DNA from 3 places in the Companilactobacillus sp. FL22-3 genome. Region 1 is predicted to be linked to each of the others. Evidence: predicted binding sites of a transcription regulator. Region 1 holds the regulator's gene; each other region holds the start of a gene.
What was found. The regulator LexA, encoded in region 1, represses DNA repair genes until DNA is damaged. The targets are predictions, from matches to a motif close to CNAACANNTGTTNG.
Positions count from the first base shown of each region.

Region 1 (6,227 bases):
TTTTTGGCTCCGGCTTCACCAATCGAAACTGTTGCAACGGGAACGCCAGCAGGCATTTGAACAATCGACAATAAAGAATCGATTCCTTTTAGATACTTAGATGGCACGGGAACACCGATCACTGGCAAGCTTGTTGAAGAAGCTATCATTCCTGGCAAGTGGGCAGCACCACCAGCTCCAGCTATGATTACTTGAAAATGTTTATCAGCCTGATTGGCAAAATCTAACATCTCATGCGGCATCCTGTGTGCCGAAATAACTTTTGTTTCAAAACTAACACCCAACTCATTCAAAACATCAATCGTGTTCTGCATGACTTTCAGGTCAGAAATTGATCCCATAACTATTGCTACATCGTGCATTTCTTTTTCCACCTTTCTGCTCTGGTAACCAAATTCTATCAAGGAATCATTTTTCTTTCAATGCTAAAAACGCATTTTATTCTTATTTTTTTAATTATTGTTCGTATTTTACGTTTTCATACAGTTTTTTATATATTTAAAAATTAAATAGTTCGTATTTTAAAGACATGTTTATTTTTTGGCAAAAAAAATAAGCGATATGCATATTAAAATATACATATCGCTCAAATGATCTGACTATTTATTATTCTTTTGTGAATTCTTCATAGTATTCATTAATTGATTAAGCTTCTTTTGTGAAGGCTTTTGGCCCATTTGAGCCATCATTTGTCTGATCATATCTGCACTGATTGGCGGATTGTCTTGGAAGTATTTCTTCATGTACCATCTAGCGATGAAGAAACCGCCGACTAGACCGACTAGTAAAGCTATCACGCCAACGACTATTGTTGTACCCATTTATGTTCTCACCCTTTCCATACACTTATTAATATTACAAAAAAAGTTAACTAATTGAAAGCCTAATCGTCACGCAATCCTTTTTTTCGTTGAATTTCGCGAACTTTTTCTGGAGTGACTTCTTTTCCGTCTTTATCGTAAACTTGCAGCATTTCGATTTGTGACTTGAAAGCAGCCCGAAAGTTCTTCAAATATTCCTTTCGCAATTGGGCTTGTTGGTCCTCTTCTTCTTTGGTAATCGTACCGTTTTTGGCCTTGTGGGCTAATTCATTGATCTTTTTAAGTAATTCGTCTTGTTCTTTCATTTTTCATTACTCCCCAATACAATCGAACACTTGTTTGAACTTGTATTCAAATTTTGATACAATCTATTTAAGATATTAACAATGAGGTGTTCTAATGTCAAAAGCTGAAGGCTCTAAACAGTCACAAATTTTACAATGCATTTATGATTATTTAGATGAACATGGATATCCGCCCACTGTCAGAGAAATCTGCGAAGCTGTAGATTTGTCATCAACATCAACGGTCCATGGTCATCTCTCACGTCTTGAGAAAAAAGGTTACATCCAACGTGACCCTACCAAACCTCGCGCTATTGAATTAACTGGCGCAGGTTTGAACTCGATTGGCGTCAAATCAAAACAGATTCCGATCTTGGGTGCCGTTGCTGCTGGTCAACCAATTACCGCAGAACGTAACCCTGATGGATACTTCCCTATCCCACCAGACTTAAATCGTGATTCTGGCGAATTGTTCATGCTAGAGATCCACGGAGAAAGTATGATCAACGCTGGTATCTATGATGGCGATCATGTAATCGTCCACGAACAAAGTTCAGCTAACAATGGTGAGATCATCATTGCCATGACGGAAGACATCGAAGCTACATGTAAGAGATTCTACCAAGAGAATGGTCACTATCGCTTACAACCGGAAAATGACACAATGGACCCAATTATTCTAGATTCAGTCGAAATTCTTGGTAAAGTTGTGGGCTTATATCGTTCACAAATCTTCTAATCCAAATAGAGAATTGATATTCCCAATTCCTAACTAAAGAAATTCCAGTTGTTAACTAACTAGTTAACTGACTGGGATTTTTTTAATCAAGATTCAAATTCACTGACTTCAAAGCTTCCTCCACCACAAACATGACGCTTTCACTCTGTTGTAGGCGTTGTCTTACTTGAAGAAAATCTTGCTCACGGATGATTTTTTCAAAAGCAACGAATTCTTGATACATTCGATGAGGATAAACTTTATTATCGACATGTTCAACTAATTGTTTTTGATTGTCGTAAATATCAAATGACTCTAATCGATTAGTGGGACCGTTGACAATAATCGACCCTAGACTTCCTTGAAGGCTAGTTTGACGCTTAGGGACGACAGAATCTTTCGCACCAATAGCAACTGCCTTACAATTGTCGTAGTCCATCAAAAGAATCCCAGAAGTATCAACACCTCGAGCAATATTGGGCAGATATTTGACTTGTTTAGGACGCCCTAATAAACCGACAATGAAATGGATATTATAGATATTTAAGTCTAACAGTGCGCCGCCACCTTTTTTAGCATCAAACGCCGGTAAGATCTGTCCCGCTAAAAAATCGTCGTAACGAGTGGAATACTGCGAATAATTGCTTTCAATCAATTTCATATCACCGATCTGTGGTAATTTCTGCTTTAAATCAAGATAATTTTGCAAATATTGATTGGTGATCGCCTCTAACAAAAATAACTGCTTATCTTGGGCGATTTGCTTGAGAATTTCAAACTCTGACAATTTTACCGTAAAGGGCTTTTCAACGATGACATTCTTGCCATGTTCCAAAGCTTTTTTAGCAAAACTGAAGTGTAAAAAATTCGGTACCGCAATATAGACTGTATCGAACCCTCCATCTGCTAAAGCTGTATCAAAATCGGTGTAAATTGCGCCAATGTGATATTTAAGCTTCAATTGATGCAACACGTCCAAACTTCTTTGCGTCCCTATCAATGCAGTTAATTCGGTATCAGGCAAGTCCTTAGTGATGGTCAAAAAATCATGCACGATGTTCCCTGACCCAATAATTGCTAATTTCATTCGTAGAGTGCTCCTCGTTGTTTTAATTTTTAATCCATTAAAACACCTTCAGAAATCTTTTAGGGGCAAATATACTAAATGGTAATTGAAATTAAAAAAATTCCTAAGAAAAAACCGTCTTCTCAAATTTGAGAAAACGGTTTTTAAAGCTCAAGTATTAATTAGATGTCACGACGACGTTCTTTAATACGAGCAGCCTTACCTGTACGAGCACGTAAGTAGTAAAGCTTGCTACGACGTACACGACCATGTCTGATAACTTCAATTTGTTCTACACGAGGTGTGTTTAGCGGGAATGTTCTTTCAACACCAACACCGTTACTCATCTTACGAACAGTATAAGTAGCACTGATACCAGTACCATGCTTCTTAATAACGACACCTTCGAATAATTGGATACGTTCGCGGCTACCTTCAACAACCTTAGCATGGACACGAACAGTGTCACCACTACGGAAGTCAGGAATGTCAGAACGTAATTGTTCTTTTGTAATATCTTGAATCAATTTATTCATAAATAATTTCTCCCTACCGACACTCTTATATATCCATTGATACACAGCGGAATATCGTTAATATGTGTGTTCAAACACTCTTAATATGATACTTTATTTAAAGCTACTTGTAAACTAGTTATTTTGACGAATTTTACGCAACAGCTGTTGTTCTTCTTCAGTCAGCTGCGCATGTTCTAATAAATCAGGCCGACGTTCTAACGTCTTCTTCAAGGCTTTCGTTAGCCGCCAGAGACGAATTTTTTCATGATCCCCACTGGTTAACACTTCGGGAACCTTTTTGCCCCTAAAGTCTGCTGGACGTGAATATTGCGGATATTCCAAAAGATTATTAGAAAACGATTCTTCTTCCGCTGAAAATGAATTGCCTAATACGCCCGGCACAAAACGTAAAGTGGCATCGATCATGCTCATTGTGGGTAATTCGCCACCAGTCAAAATATAGTCGCCAATCGAAACTTCATCAGTAACTAAATCCTTGACCCGCTCATCAAAACCTTCATAATGACCACAGATAAAAACTAATTGCTCTTCTTTAGCAAAGTCTTGAGCCATCTTCGTGTTAAAAGTCTTTCCTGCTGGATCTAACAAGATGACGCGTTTCTTACCTGGTTTTTTCTTTTCGACGTAATCCATGGCATCATAGATCGGCTGGGCCTGCAACAACATCCCTGCCCCGCCACCATAAGGTGCATCGTCAACATGATTTTGTTTATTCGTAGTAAAGTCACGAAAATCGACCACGTCAATATTAACTAATTCTTTAGCTTGAGCTTTGCCGATCAACGATTCATCTAAAGCTTGAAACATTTTTGGAAAAATACTTAAAATTGTAATATCCATTAGTCTATCAACCCATCTGGTATTTCCACTTTGACAATGCCTGCATCAAGATCAACATCTTTGATTACATCATCAATGTATGGCAATAAAATCTCTTTATATTTAGGCCCTTTAACTACCCAAACATCATTTGAACCTAGCTCGATAATTTCAGTAATCTTACCGACTTCACCTAAATCTTTGTCAATCACCGTCAAACCAATGATTTGCTTGTAAAGAAATTCGCCTTCATTGAGAGTAGGAACCTCTTCACCGTCCGCAAATAACTCTGATTTAACATATTTTTCAACATCATTAATATTATCGTAGCCCTTCAATTTGACTAAGATAAAACTCTTATGAGGTCGCGATGACTCGACAGTAAATTCCAAAGTTTGACCCTGACTCTTCAAATAAAGTTTTGCACCGGCTTTGAAACGGTCTTCTGGGAAATCGGTAATAGGAATAACTCGCAACTCGCCTTTGATACCATGGGTATTGACGATCGTACCAACTCGATATAATTCTTCAGCCATTTTTCCTCCGTGTATTAAAATAGGACCATGACAATGTCTGGTCCCATCAAAAATTACTATTTTGTGAATTTGCTTTCGTGGAACTTTTGCATAATTCCGTGTTGTTTCAACAAGTGACGAACAGTATCTGAAGGTTGTGCACCTTTGTTTAACCATTCAACGATCTTGTCGTCATCTAACTTAATTTCTTCTGGTTGTGAGATTGGGTTGTAGTAACCAACTTGTTCGATAAAGCGGCCATCACGTGGTGAACGTGAATCTGCAACTACTAATCTATAAAATGGGCGTAATTTTGAACCCATGCGTTTCATTCTGATCTTAACTGACATATGTTTGTTTCCTCCTAAATACTTAACTTTGTTAGTATACACAAAAAAATAAGAGCTGTAAAGTTTTTTTCTTTACAGTTCTTATTTTTTTAAACAACGTAGTTCTTAGCAACCCATTCGTTCGTTGCAACTCGACAGTAATCTACGCCAGCATAATTCTTCACTTGGTCTGTGTACCAGGGAGTATTATTAGCCAAACCACGGTTTTCAATGACTCTGGTCTTGCCATTTGCATCAAAAGCTACTAGCGGAACGAAATTACCATTCTTGTTATCAACGGTAATGACACCACGAGCTGAAACGCCAGCATTATTAGTGGTGTTACCGTAAACTGAATGATAAGCTTGCAAATTATTGTAATACAGACTGATCAAATCATTGAATTGATTCATGTCGTAACCAAAGCGTACAAAGTATTCATCTGGGTCAACATGATTAGTTTGATGCCACATCTGGGCAGTTTGTTTGTGCGACAAAACCGTCTTACCAGGAATATCAGCTAGATGATACTGAATCAATTTTGAGGCAATGTAGTAAGCATCGTTAGCAACTGATCTAGCAAAGGCATCTTTTGAAGAAGAATGACACAATTCAACTTGAATAAATTTCGAATTAGCAATTGGTCCGGCTCCCCAAACCATATAGTCTGTGTTGTGGATCTGGATAATATTGCCGGCATCGACAAAAGCGTGAACATAAGCTTGATATTGTTGCCAATGATTATTGAAAGATTGTTCTTCAGCATGGGCTGAGTCTCCATCGACAGCAGTATCATGCACCACTACCCCTTCGGGCTTACCGACACCATTTTCATAACCATACCAATTATTAAAGGTTCCTTCACGATAGGTCACCGAAACTGGCTCGATTTTATTGCTGACAATATAATCATTGATTGCAGAAGCCGAAACTTCTTGACCTGTAAAGATTAAACTAATCATCCCTAAACAAAAAAGCATTATTCCAAAAATAATTGATTTTTTTTGCATTATTTAAGTCCCCTATTTCCTATAACTTACATTTTATAGTATAACGCAATAATTCCCGATTATCGTTTCAATTCCGTTACATAATTTTTATCCCTCAAGAATGATGAATTTCATTGAAAAACAAAC
Region 1 is NZ_JBTYYZ010000002.1:124,937-131,163, reverse strand. Features, by position in the region: gene purE (5-(carboxyamino)imidazole ribonucleotide mutase) at 1-362, opposite strand, end outside; gene ACYT32_RS02670 (YneF family protein) at 600-821, opposite strand; gene ACYT32_RS02665 (DUF896 domain-containing protein) at 884-1,126, opposite strand; gene lexA (transcriptional repressor LexA) at 1,221-1,844, shown strand; gene ACYT32_RS02655 (Gfo/Idh/MocA family protein) at 1,927-2,910, opposite strand; gene rplS (50S ribosomal protein L19) at 3,072-3,425, opposite strand; gene trmD (tRNA (guanosine(37)-N1)-methyltransferase TrmD) at 3,540-4,268, opposite strand; gene rimM (ribosome maturation factor RimM) at 4,268-4,783, opposite strand; gene rpsP (30S ribosomal protein S16) at 4,840-5,112, opposite strand; gene ACYT32_RS02630 (peptidoglycan recognition protein family protein) at 5,202-6,101, opposite strand.

Region 2 (6,227 bases), on a different contig from region 1:
AAAAATTGGTGTGTCAATTAAAGTTGAAACTCATGGACAATCAGGTGTTGAACACGCTTTTACTAAATCGGAAATCGAACAAGCCGATGGGGTTATCATAGCAGCAGATAAGGATGTTGATATTGATCGCTTCGATGGTAAGCGTTTAATAAACGTTTCGGTAACTAAAGGAATGAAGGAACCGGATGAATTGATTGAAAAAATCTTACATGATAAAAATGTTCCAGTTTATCATGCTTCTGGTAGTTCAACTACCAGCTCTAGTGAAGAATCAGAATTAACTGGATCGTTTTGGCATAAATTATATGTCTATTTAATGAACGGTGTTTCCCATATGTTGCCTTTAGTTGTTGCTGGTGGTGTACTCACTGCGGTTTCATTTTTCTGGGGAATTAATTCGGCAGATCCCAAAAGTGCAGAATATAATGCTATCGCCGCTTTATTGAATACTATTGGCGGTTTTGCAATGAATTTAATGGTTCCCGTACTTTGCGCCTATATTGCAGAGGCAATCGGTAAAAGAACTGGATTAGTTATTGGCTTTGTTACTGGTATGATTGCTTATACAAATGGTACTGGTTTCTTAGGTGGTATCGTCGGTGGATTCTTAGCTGGTTATATCGCAGTTCTTTTGACAAAGTTGTTCAAGACCTTGCCAAAGTCATTAGATGGATTGAAATCAATTTTTATTTTTCCAGTTTTGGGAGTTCTGATTTCTGGAACCATCATGTGGTATGTTTCAGTACCAATGAAAGATATCAATCAAGGTATGATGGCATTTCTAAAGAGTATGGAAAATTCCAGTCCCATCTTACTTGGTTTAATCGTTGGTATAATGTGTGCCGCTGATATGGGTGGCCCTATCAACAAAGCTGCCTATTTGACAGGTACTGCTTTGCTTGCTCAAGGTAATTATTATTTCATGGCAGGTGTCTCCGCAGCTTGTATCGCACCACCTTTAGCCACCGGTTTTGCAGTTCTTTTGAATAAGAAAGCTTATTCTGCGAAAGAACGTAGTGCAGGTTATGTTAACTTCTTACTTGGATCAACTCATATTACTGAAGGTGCTATTCCATTTGCAGCAAAAAATCCATTGTTAAATATTCCATCATTCATGATTGGATCGGCCATTGCAGCAATTTTATCTTATGTCACCAGAATTTCTGTACCAGCCCCACATGGTGGATTCATCGTTTTACCATTAGTTAATAAACCTTTCTTATGGGTCTTATGGATTGTTATTGGTGCTTTGGTATCTGGTTTCCTACTATCAATCATAGCGGGACGTCAAAGTCGCCACGATCAAGTTTTGGTAACTCCAGAAGGTGCAGTTGTCTCTGATTCCCAAGATTCAGAGGATAGTGATGATGCAGTTGAAGAACCTCAAAGTGAATTAAGTAACATTATTAATGACAATAATATTGCCTTAAATGTTCAAGCAAATACACGTGATGATTTATTGAAATATCTTGCAAATTTTGCTGAGAAATTAGGATATACAACTGATTCAAAAGCTGTTTATCAGAAATACTTAAAGCGTGAAGCAGAAAGTTCGACTGGTATGGAAAAAGGTATCGCAATTCCTCATGCACAAGATGGCTCGGTTGATAGATTGACGATGGGAATTGTCACTTTAAAACAGCCTCTTGACTGGGGAAACGGCAATCAGGTTCGAATCGTTTTAGCCTTGATCATGCCCGATCCTGAAAAGGATTATCAACATGTTTCGTACTTGTCGAGTATTGCCCGACTATTGTCGGACCCAAAATTTGTCCATACCCTGAAAAAGGCGGCTGATTCTGAGAGAATAGCTCAATTATTCTTAGACAAATCTCTCAGTGATAAAGCCTGATTGCTAAATTTTTGAGGATTATACTAGAGGGTGACGAATAAAAATGTTAATGGGAGTGGTTTTTTGCAGAGTCAATTAAGTGTTTTAACGGTCATGATCAGACTATTGATTTCTGTTTTGTTTTCAGGAATAATTGGGATCGACCGGGCCTACAAACATCGTCCAGCCGGATTGAGAACACATATTTTAGTTTGTTTGGGAGCTTGTATTATTGCGATGATTCAGCAAAATATCGGCTTCAATGCTTTAGAGATGGCACTGCATCATCCCGAATTAAAAGGAGTTTTGCGGGCTGATGATGCCAGATTAATTGCCCAAGTTGTCAGTGGAATCGGTTTTTTGGGTGCCGGAACTATAATCGTCGAGCACCATTCAATCAGAGGACTGACGACCGCGGCCAGTTTGTGGGTCGTTGCCTGTATCGGATTAGCAGTTGGTATGGGAGATTATTTGATAGCAGTTGCTGGATTTTTAGTCGTTTATGCGGTTCTAGGATTTTTAAAAAAAATTATTCGCATCAGTCCAGTGCGCAAACTGAAAGTCGAGTATCTTCATAAAATTGAATCGAAGAAATTCATCGACGATTATTTTCAGAAAAATAAAATTACTGTCGAAGGCGTCAGTTTCAGTGTCGAACGTTTGAATAATGAAAAAGTTTATACGAATGTTTATTCGATTGATTTTGGCAAAAGCTTAGACTACGTTGATATTGTTGAAGGTTTGTCGATGAACGAAAATATCATTAAAGTTGAAACAATCAACGTTTAAAAAAGACAGAGATTATTCGAATATGAATAATTTCTGTCTTTTTGTATCAGCTTATTAATATGAAAAAATTTAAATATTTAAATGGTTCAAATCAATTGAAATTTGTATAGACCTTTGTTATCTTGTGGTTATTGGGGGAATTAAATGATAAGAAAAGTACCAAGCGAAATCCTTATCGTCTTATTCTGTGGGATCATGTTTTTATCTTTTTATATTGGCATTTTTAAGATTCAAATCAATAACAATTTGCAAGAATTGAGAATTACCATGCTCGATCAATCAAGACAAAGAACAGTTTCGGAGTTTTCTAGAGAACGCAAGAATTATGATTATGTTTCATTTGAAAATTTGTACATCAATACCAGCTTGTATTATGGCGCAAAGATTTACCAATGGGGACACATAAAGAGGTTCGATCTTAATCACAAATATTTGTTGGTGGCGTTGGATGGAAATGACGAGTCGAGGATTGTCAAATTGAAATATGAACAATCCAAATTTGAACGTGGCGATGTTGATTTAAGAATAAACACACCCATTAAATTTTACGGCAATGTCAAAACGACAGAGCGATATATTAGTGAGAAAGGTCTAAAAACCTCTCGCCCGGTAATATCGGCTGACTTTATTCAGACTAAGATAAACGGAGGAGAGAAATTTGGAATTGTTTAGGGATATTTCAGATGATTATTTTGAATATTTAATGTATCAAGAATTAGTGGAATTGCGTAATGAGGAAAATCAGCTAATTAATCCTTTCGAAGACGAAGATGAGTTGTAAACAGGGTCAACAGTTTATCATTTGGGTAGCGCTTTTCTACCAACACGATTTAACTTAGATACCAAAAAAGCCTAGGACAATTGAGTTCTAGGCTTTTCTAATTCAAAGGATTCTTTTTGAAGAAATAGTAAAAATAAATGGCTTCCACTTTTAAACAAAGTGACATTAAACAAGAGAAATTATTTTTTATCTTTCAGATTCTTTTGATCTTTTGAAGATTTCTTATCGGCAGAATCTACGCGTTTTACGTTTTCTTTTACATCATCGGGAAGAGAGGCAAACTTATCAAATAAACTGCCAAAATTACTTTCACGTTTCACTGTTAGGCCCATCGGTACCAGCCCCTTTCAAGTTTCATTTTTAATTAACTATATTATAGAACCTAAGTGCACAAAAGGCAATTTTTAGTTAACTTTTTTAATTTTACCAGTAGCAATAGGCAAAGTCACATGAGCATCATAATTGCCAACTACGCCACCTACGGAAGCAGGTAGCTCAAGTGATTGAGGAACACCATGAACATAGACTACTCTCTTATCTAAGTCCAATTTGTCTGTTCCAAAAACTGACTTGAATTGAGATTGTAACTGATCCAAAGGAACGTCTTTTTCATAGGCAAAATGACCGTTCTCATCAGAGACGGGATAATTATCATTTGGAACATCGATTTTTTCTGGAGCATTGTCGAAAGGCACCATAGTTGTACCTGAGACCGCTTCAGTTTCTGGCAAATCGACTAAGCCGTCGTGATTTACGTCTTGACTCATTGTAGCAATTTGAGCATCTTGGCCATTCTGAAAACCATGGAAATGTTCCCAATGCTGGGTGTTCTTTGGTGTATCAAACATTTCGATCTTAATGTGCAAATTGTTCTCTTCAACAGTAAACTCAGCTGATCCGTGAGCACTGCTGCCGATAAACTCGGCGTTTAATGGTACGATCTCTGCGATATATTTTTGACTCATATGACGATACCTCCGATTGATTTTATTTAATTTAATTTTACAAAACCAATCATAAAGGGTGAAAAATAATTGTCAAACAATCAGCAATAATCTTTTTAGCAGACCATTCTAATGAAAGAAAAGTATAATAGAACATATGGTTGCATATAAGTTGACAATTAGTAAGAATAACTTATGATTAACAGAGTCTGAATTAAAAGGGAGGTTTATTGTTGGCGACTGAATATATAGAACATAAACTAAGCCTGCTGCCACCTCGTCCGGGTTGTTATCTAATGAAAGATATCAACTCTAAAATAATTTACGTTGGAAAAGCTAAAAATCTTAAGAATCGGGTTCGGTCTTATTTTAAGAGTTCTCATGAAGGTAAGACAGCACGACTAGTTTCGGAAATCCGTGACTTTGAGACGATCATTACTTCCAATGATAAAGAAGCCTTTTTGTTGGAAATAACTTTGATCCAGAAACATCAACCTTATTACAACATCAAACTAAAACGAGGGACCGGCTATCCTTATATAAAAATCACTAACGAGCGTGATCCTAAGATGGAGATCACCGGTTTGATCAAAAAAGATGGAGCCTATTATTTTGGACCTTATCCAAATGTTTGGGCTGCATCAAATACTCTAAATTTCTTACAAAAAGTCTATCCATTGCGTCGCTGTCAGGGACATTTAGGTAGACCTTGTTTGTATTACCATATGGGACAATGTTTAGGAGCTTGTTTCCAAACTGTTCCTCAAGAAAAATATGATAAACAAATTGAAAAAATCAAGAAGTTTCTAGGCGGCAATGTTGGTGAAATCAAGCATCAACTAGAACGGCGAATGGAAACAGCCTCAAAAAAAATGGAGTTCGAACGTGCAGCTGAATTGCGTGACCAGATCAAATATATCGAGACTACGGTTGAGAAACAAAAGATCATTTCTAATGATAGTACACCGCGAGATATCTTTAATTACTATGTCGAAAAAGGTTGGATTTCCATTCAAGTTTTCTTTATTCGACAAGCCCGTTTAATGAAACGAGAGAAGAAAGTTTTTGCCTGTATTAATACGCCAGAAGAAGAATTATCGACCTATATTTTGCAATTCTATAATCGCCGGAACCAAGTTTTACCAAAAGAGATCTTAGTTCCAGATAATTTGGATAAAAAGACGCTTTCTCAAGTTTTGAATATTCCTTTCCGAACACCGCAACGTGGTCAGAAAAAAGACTTGATGGATATGGCCGCAGAAAACTCAAAATTAGTTTTGCAAGAGAAATTCCGCTTGATGGAGTTAGATAATCGTCAAACTTATGGTGCCCAGAAGCAAATTTTTGAAGCTTTAGACTTGCCTTATGGTCATATTATTGAATCGTTTGACCATTCGCATATTCAAGGGACCAATCCCGTTTCTGCGATGGTAATGTTTAAAGATGGCCGTCCTGAAAAGAGTGGTTACCGGAAGTATAAAATCAAAGGTGAAGTTGAGCATCAATCGGGAGCAGATGAAGCTGCCAATACTCGAGAAGTGATCTATCGACGTTATTCACGTTTGCTGAAAGAAAAGTCGCCATTACCAGATTTAATTCTAATGGATGGTGGTATCATTGAATTGCGTGCTGTGATGGACGTTTTAGTCAATGAACTGGGAATCGATATACCTGTGGCCGGAATGGTCAAAGATGATCACCATAATACTTCACATTTGATCGTGGGAGAAGATGGTGTGGAAGTACCGCTCGACCGTAAGAGTCAAGGCTTTTACTTATTACAAAGAATTCAAGATGAAGTGCATCGCTTTGCTATTACTTTCCATCGTAAGACCAGAAGTAAGAATGCTTTGTCGTCACAATTGGATAATATTCAAGGCGT
Region 2 is NZ_JBTYYZ010000004.1:206,690-212,916, forward strand. Features, by position in the region: gene ACYT32_RS05495 (fructose-specific PTS transporter subunit EIIC) at 1-1,852, shown strand, start outside; gene ACYT32_RS05500 (MgtC/SapB family protein) at 1,916-2,620, shown strand; gene ACYT32_RS05505 (hypothetical protein) at 2,765-3,292, shown strand; gene ACYT32_RS05510 (hypothetical protein) at 3,279-3,401, shown strand; gene ACYT32_RS05515 (SPJ_0845 family protein) at 3,581-3,733, opposite strand; gene ACYT32_RS05520 (hypothetical protein) at 3,806-4,366, opposite strand; gene uvrC (excinuclease ABC subunit UvrC) at 4,579-6,227, shown strand, end outside.
Region 2: a site for LexA is predicted at 4,496-4,509, ahead of uvrC (excinuclease ABC subunit UvrC). Genes of this name have one in related genera too.

Region 3 (6,227 bases), on a different contig from region 1:
ACAGCGATGTTCCGGGATCTGTCAGATAGATTTTCTTACCGACGCTGTAAAACAACGGTGCTCCAACAACTCGTTCGATTTTTTTAATTTGTTGCGTCAAAGCCGGCTGCGTAATGCCTAATAGTTGAGCCGTCTTGGTATAACTCATATTCTTGGTCAATTCATCAAAGTAATTTAGAGCTTTGGAACTAAAGACTCTTCTTGATTTTTCGTCCAGCAATAAAAGAATCCTCCTCAGTATTTGTACAAGTAAAAATTAATGCAATTTATAAGATTAATCATACTATATAAACTTAAACATTGTTATTTATATTACATATTTTCTGTAATTTTTTTTACAAATCTGATTGGATTACCATCAGTTGCTGGATCCATGATAAATGAACCGTTGGAATAACGATCAGTGCTTTGGTGACTGCTACGATCGATTGTTATCTCTTGATTGGTATCGGTAATAACCGATAATTCCATCTCATTAGACAGATTAGTTACTAAGCTGATGCGATGTGGTTGTTTCTTCAATTCCCTTAATGTCAAGACTCCTCGACGGGCACGACTAGTTACCGGGATTTCAGAAAGTTTCATTTGCTTGAAGGAACCACGTTGTGTCAAGACGGCGATTTTTTCTTCATCATCGTTGGCTAAGAAGTATCCAGCCAATTGGTCATCATCTTTCAGACTGACGAATTTCACACCCATAGCTTTGCCACTGACAACTGGTACTTCTGAGATTGGGAAAGCTGAAGCATAGGAATGCTTGGTAAAGACATAGACTAAGTTTTGTGCATCACTTGGAACATAGTAGACATCCATCACTCGAGCCGCGGCGTCTTTGATCTTACAATACTTCGAAGCTCTGGACTTGTAAGTTCGACCAGGCAAGAGGTCACTAAAGGAAACTTGCTTAATGTAATTTTCATTAGTTGCGGCTAAGAAGTTGCCTTTTTGCTTCAAATCTTTGAAGACGAACGCACGTAGGATCGATTCATCGCTATCAAGACCAATTTCTTGAGATAAATGCGAGCCCATATCCTTCCAACGACTGTCGTCGATCTCAAAAATTTGACGATAGATCAAATTACCTTTATCAGTAAAGATAAAGAGATGATCCAAGGTATTAACATTTTGATCAATAATTGGATAATCTTCATCTTTTAGACCATTGTCATCTGCAGTGGAAGCTTGATAAGAACGCAAGCTACTACGTTTGACATAGCCATCATGACTGACCAATAACCGGACATCTTCACTAGCGACCATGACACGAGTATCGACTTCAATCTCTTCGACTTGTGCTTCGATCTTGGTACGACGTTGATCCGCATAAGTATTGCGAACTTCAGTCAATTCTTTTTTGATAACTTTCATCAAGGTACTGTGATCTTCAATGATCTTCGTCAAAGAACTGATTTGATCTTTCAAGCCCTTATCTTCTTTTTGAAGTTCGGTCACATCAGTATTAGTCAAACGGTAAAGTTGTAACGATACGATTGCCTCGGCTTGTTCTTCCGTAAATTGATATTCTTTCACCAAATTGTTCTTCGCATCTGATTTATTCTTACTGCCACGAATCGTCTTGATTACTTTATCCAAGATCGACAAAGCTTTGATCAAACCTTCAACGATATGCAGACGTTTCTTCGCTTTAGTTAAGTCAAATTGACTACGGCGTAAGACCACGTCTTGTTGATGTTTGATATATTCCTTTAAGATCTGGACCAATCCGACTTGTTGAGGCCGCATGTCAGCGATTGCCACCATGTTGAAGTTATAAGAAATTTGCAAGTCAGTATTTTTGAACAAATAGTTGAGAATTCCTTGGGCGTCGACATCCCGTTTCAATTCAACAACAATCGACAAACCTTGACGATCACTTTCGTCTCGAACTTCCGCGATACCATCGACTTTCTTCAAGACTCGGATTTCGTCCATCTTTTTAACTAATTGAGCTTTGTTGACCTCATAAGGGATCTCAGTGATGACAATCTGTGATTTATGACCACGAATCTCTTGAATCGATGTCTTAGAACGTAAGTAAACTTTGCCTCGCCCTGTTTTATAAGCATCTTTGATTCCAGCCTTGCCTTGTAAAATACCACCTGTAGGGAAGTCTGGTCCCTTAACGATTTTCATCAATTCATCCAAAGTGATATCGGGATTATCGATCATCTTAATCGTTGCGTCGATCACTTCACCCAAATTATGTGGTGGAATCTCAGTCGCATAACCAGCTGAAATACCAGTCGCACCATTAACTAGCAAGTTAGGAAAACGTGCTGGTAAAACTTTGGGTTCCTTTTCAGTATCATCAAAGTTCCATTCTTCATCAACAGTGTCTTTGTTGATATCACGTAACATTTCCCCAGAGATTTTACTCAAACGGGCTTCAGTATAACGCATGGCAGCTGGTGGATCACCATCCATCGAACCATTGTTACCGTGCATTTCAATCAAAGGATTGCGTAATTTCCAGTCTTGGGATAAACGGACCATCGCTTCATAAATTGAAGAGTCACCATGGGGATGAAAGTTACCCATGACATTACCGACACCCTTAGCGGACTTACGAAAGCCCTTGTCATAAGTATTGCCATCCAAAAACATTGAATACAAAATTCTTCGTTGAACAGGCTTTAAACCATCACGAATATCAGGTAGAGCACGTTCTTGAATAATTGATTTAGAATATCTCGCAAATCGATCTCCCATGATTTTTTCGAGCGAAATATCTTGAATTTTAGAAGAATTTTCAGTCACTATCTATCACCTATTCCTTATTCAATAAATCGTCAACGATTTTACTATCAATTGGGTCAGTTTCATCATCGACTTTTTCCAAAATATTGTCGCCTTCTTCTGTACCATTGAAACGAACATTGCTTTCGATCCAATCACGACGAGGCTTAACTTTATCACCCATCAAGGTAGTAACTCGGCGTTCGGCTAAGGCTGCATCATCGATATTAACCCTGATCAAAATTCGATTCTCTGGGTCCATCGTCGTCTTCCAAAGCTGATCAGCATTCATTTCACCTAAACCTTTGAAACGTTGTAGGTCGTAGCCTTTACCCATTTGCTTAATGTCAGCCTGTAGTTCATCAGGTGTCCAGGCATATTTAATTTGGGTCTTGGCACCTTTACCCTTTTGTAGTTTATACAGTGGCGATAAAGCGATGTAGACGTGGCCAGATTCAACTAACGGTCTCATGTAGCGATAGAAGAACGTTAACAAGAGAATTTGAATATGTGAACCATCATCATCGGCATCGGTCATGATGATCACCTTGTCATAGTTACGGTCTTCCAACTTAAAGTCAGCTCCGACACCAGCACCAATTGTATAGATCATTGTGTTGATTTCTTCGTTTTTGTAAATATCTTCCAGTTTAGCCTTTTGCGTATTTAAAACTTTTCCTCGCAAAGGTAAGATGGCTTGGAATTTCCGATCGCGGCCTTGTTTAGCAGAACCACCAGCGGAATCCCCTTCGACCAAGAACAATTCATTCTTATCGGCATTCTTAGATTGAGCCGGAGTTAATTTACCAGACAATAAACCATCGGTCTTTTTATTCTTTTTGCCACTCCGAGTACTTTCACGAGCTTTTCTAGCAGCATCACGGGCTTCACGAGCTTTTAAAGCCTTCTTGACCAACATTTGAGCCTGCTCACCATTTTCTAACAAGTAGAAACTCATCTGTTCGTATACTAATTGATCGACCGCTGAACGGGCTTGTGGCGTACCAAGTTTGCCTTTAGTTTGACCTTCGAATTGTAAGATCTCTTCGGGAATGCGGACCGAAATGATAGCTGACAAACCTTCTCGAACATCACTACCTTCGAGGTTTTTGCTATTTTCCTTGAGAAGCCCAACTTTACGAGCATAATCGTTGAACGCCTTCGTCAAACCAGATTTCATTCCGACTTCATGTGTCCCACCATCAGCTGTTCGAACATTATTGACAAAGGAGATAATATTTTCCGAATAACCGTCATTATATTGGCCGGCAAATTCGATCTCAATCTCTGAATTAGTTCCTTCAACGTAAAAAATGCCCCCTAAGACATCTTTGTCTTCGTTGAGGTACTTAACAAATGATTGAATACCATCCTCATAATGGAAAATATCTTGTTTTTCTTCTTCACCACGTTTATCTGTAATCGTGAATTTGACACCTTTTAGCAAGAAAGCTGATTCTCTCAATCTTTCAGCTAAAGTATCATAATTAAACTTTGTGGTTTGGAAAATACTTTTATCTGGTTTGAAGCTGATCGTCGTACCAGAGTCTTCTTTAGTTGTTCCAGTCTTTTTCAACGTTCCCACTGGATGACCACCGTTTTCGAAACGTTCCTCATAAACTTTGTGGTCACGGACAACCCGGACAGTCATCCACTCCGAAAGCGCATTCACGACTGATGAGCCGACACCGTGCAAACCTCCAGATGTTTTATAACTGTTCTCAGAGAACTTTCCACCAGCGTGAAGTACGGTTAAGATAACTTCGATCGTTGGCTTACCAGAAGCATGCATCCCTGTTGGCATCCCACGTCCATGGTCAACTACAGTAATACTGCTGTCCTTGTTAATTGTTACATTGATTTCTTTACCAAATCCTGATAAAGCTTCATCGACCGCATTATCAACGATCTCATAGACCAAGTGATGTAATCCACGTGAATCAGTGGAACCAATGTACATACCAGGTCTTTTTCGTACGGCTTCTAGTCCTTCAAGGATTTGAATCGACGAATCATCATAAGATGATTTTGGCATTTATATCATTCCTTTTCATTTACTACTCTTCCAATATTCTAGTATTATAACACTATTCATCTTATGCGAATGTACGTTCGCTTTCAAGAGAAATCTTTTACTTTTTCTAGAAATAGTGGATAATATCTAGGTTGGTATTTACATTTCCTTTAAAACACCATAGAGTTACAATATACCAAAAAAATAAAGCTAAGAGAGTGATTTTTTAATGAAACTTCTCATTTGTGTAATTTTAGCCTATCTAATCGGCTCATTTCCAACCGCATATCTCGTTGGTAAAATATTTTTCCATAAAAATATCTTCGACTACGGTAGTGGAAACGTTGGGACAACTAACGCTTATCGGGTTTTCGGTAAAACTGCTGGGACGGTCGTTTTAGTGATCGATATTTTAAAAGGAACCTTAGGCGCATTGATGCCAGTTTTCTTTGGTCTTAACCGTCACTTGATCCTATTCGTCGGTATCTGTGCTGTTATCGGACACTGTTATTCGATTTTCCTCAAGTTCCGTGGTGGTAAAGCTGTTGCTACTAGTGCAGGTATTTTACTAGCATACAATCCACTGTTGTTTTTGATCTGCTTTATCTTACTAGCAAGTATCGTTTACGTGACTAGCATGGTCAGTGTTGCTAGTTTAACGACGATCTTAGTCTTCACCATTATGACCCTCTTCTTGCATGACTGGATCTTAACCACTGTCGCTGTAATTGTTACTGTCATTATTTATTATCGTCATATTCCTAATATCAAGCGACTTTTGAAAGGTCAAGAGAATCTGGTTCCAATTGGTTTACGTTATAAAAAGCAACAAGCAAAGGCCAACGAAAAAAATAAATAAGGAATTTTTAAGCAAAACTAAAATTAGTTTTGCTTTTTTTATAATATCAATACTTTTAGGTACTGTTACTGATAGAATGAGTTTAAAGCGTTATCAATATGGGAGGAGTCAGTTATGGATCACAATAATAATTTGCCATCCAGAACGCAATATCAACGTTCTTTGCGACGCAAAAAACAACATTTCTATCAAAAATGGTGGTTCTGGACCATTATCGTCTTAGTTCTCTTAGCTGGAGGAGGCGTAACTGCGATGAAATTGACCGCTACTGGTCCTTTCCATACCACAACCAAAGTCGCTAAATCGACCAAGTCAAGTCAGAACAAGTCTAAACAGACTAAGGTAAATAAATCTGGCGTAACTTTTGCTCAATACAGTGGAATTTATCTGAATGAAGCTCAAGGTACACCTGTAGAAACCGTTGAGAGATTGCTCGGTAAAGCCGATTCAACAAGTACTTCTAATGCCAACAACACTAAAATCCAAACTAAAACTTGGAATAAGATTCAAAATGGTGGCAACGGCTCAAATCTAAAAGTCAATTTCATCCATGGGCGTGCTGTTAGTAAAGTCTTGAATGGCTTAAAAGTCACTCGTGATAAGAAGTTGGGCTTAGAT
Region 3 is NZ_JBTYYZ010000007.1:156,949-163,175, forward strand. Features, by position in the region: gene ACYT32_RS08045 (LysR family transcriptional regulator) at 1-217, opposite strand, end outside; gene parC (DNA topoisomerase IV subunit A) at 313-2,757, opposite strand; gene parE (DNA topoisomerase IV subunit B) at 2,768-4,771, opposite strand; gene plsY (glycerol-3-phosphate 1-O-acyltransferase PlsY) at 4,980-5,609, shown strand; gene ACYT32_RS08065 (DUF3862 domain-containing protein) at 5,724-6,227, shown strand, end outside.
Region 3: a site for LexA is predicted at 4,838-4,851, ahead of parE (DNA topoisomerase IV subunit B). Genes of this name have one in related genera too.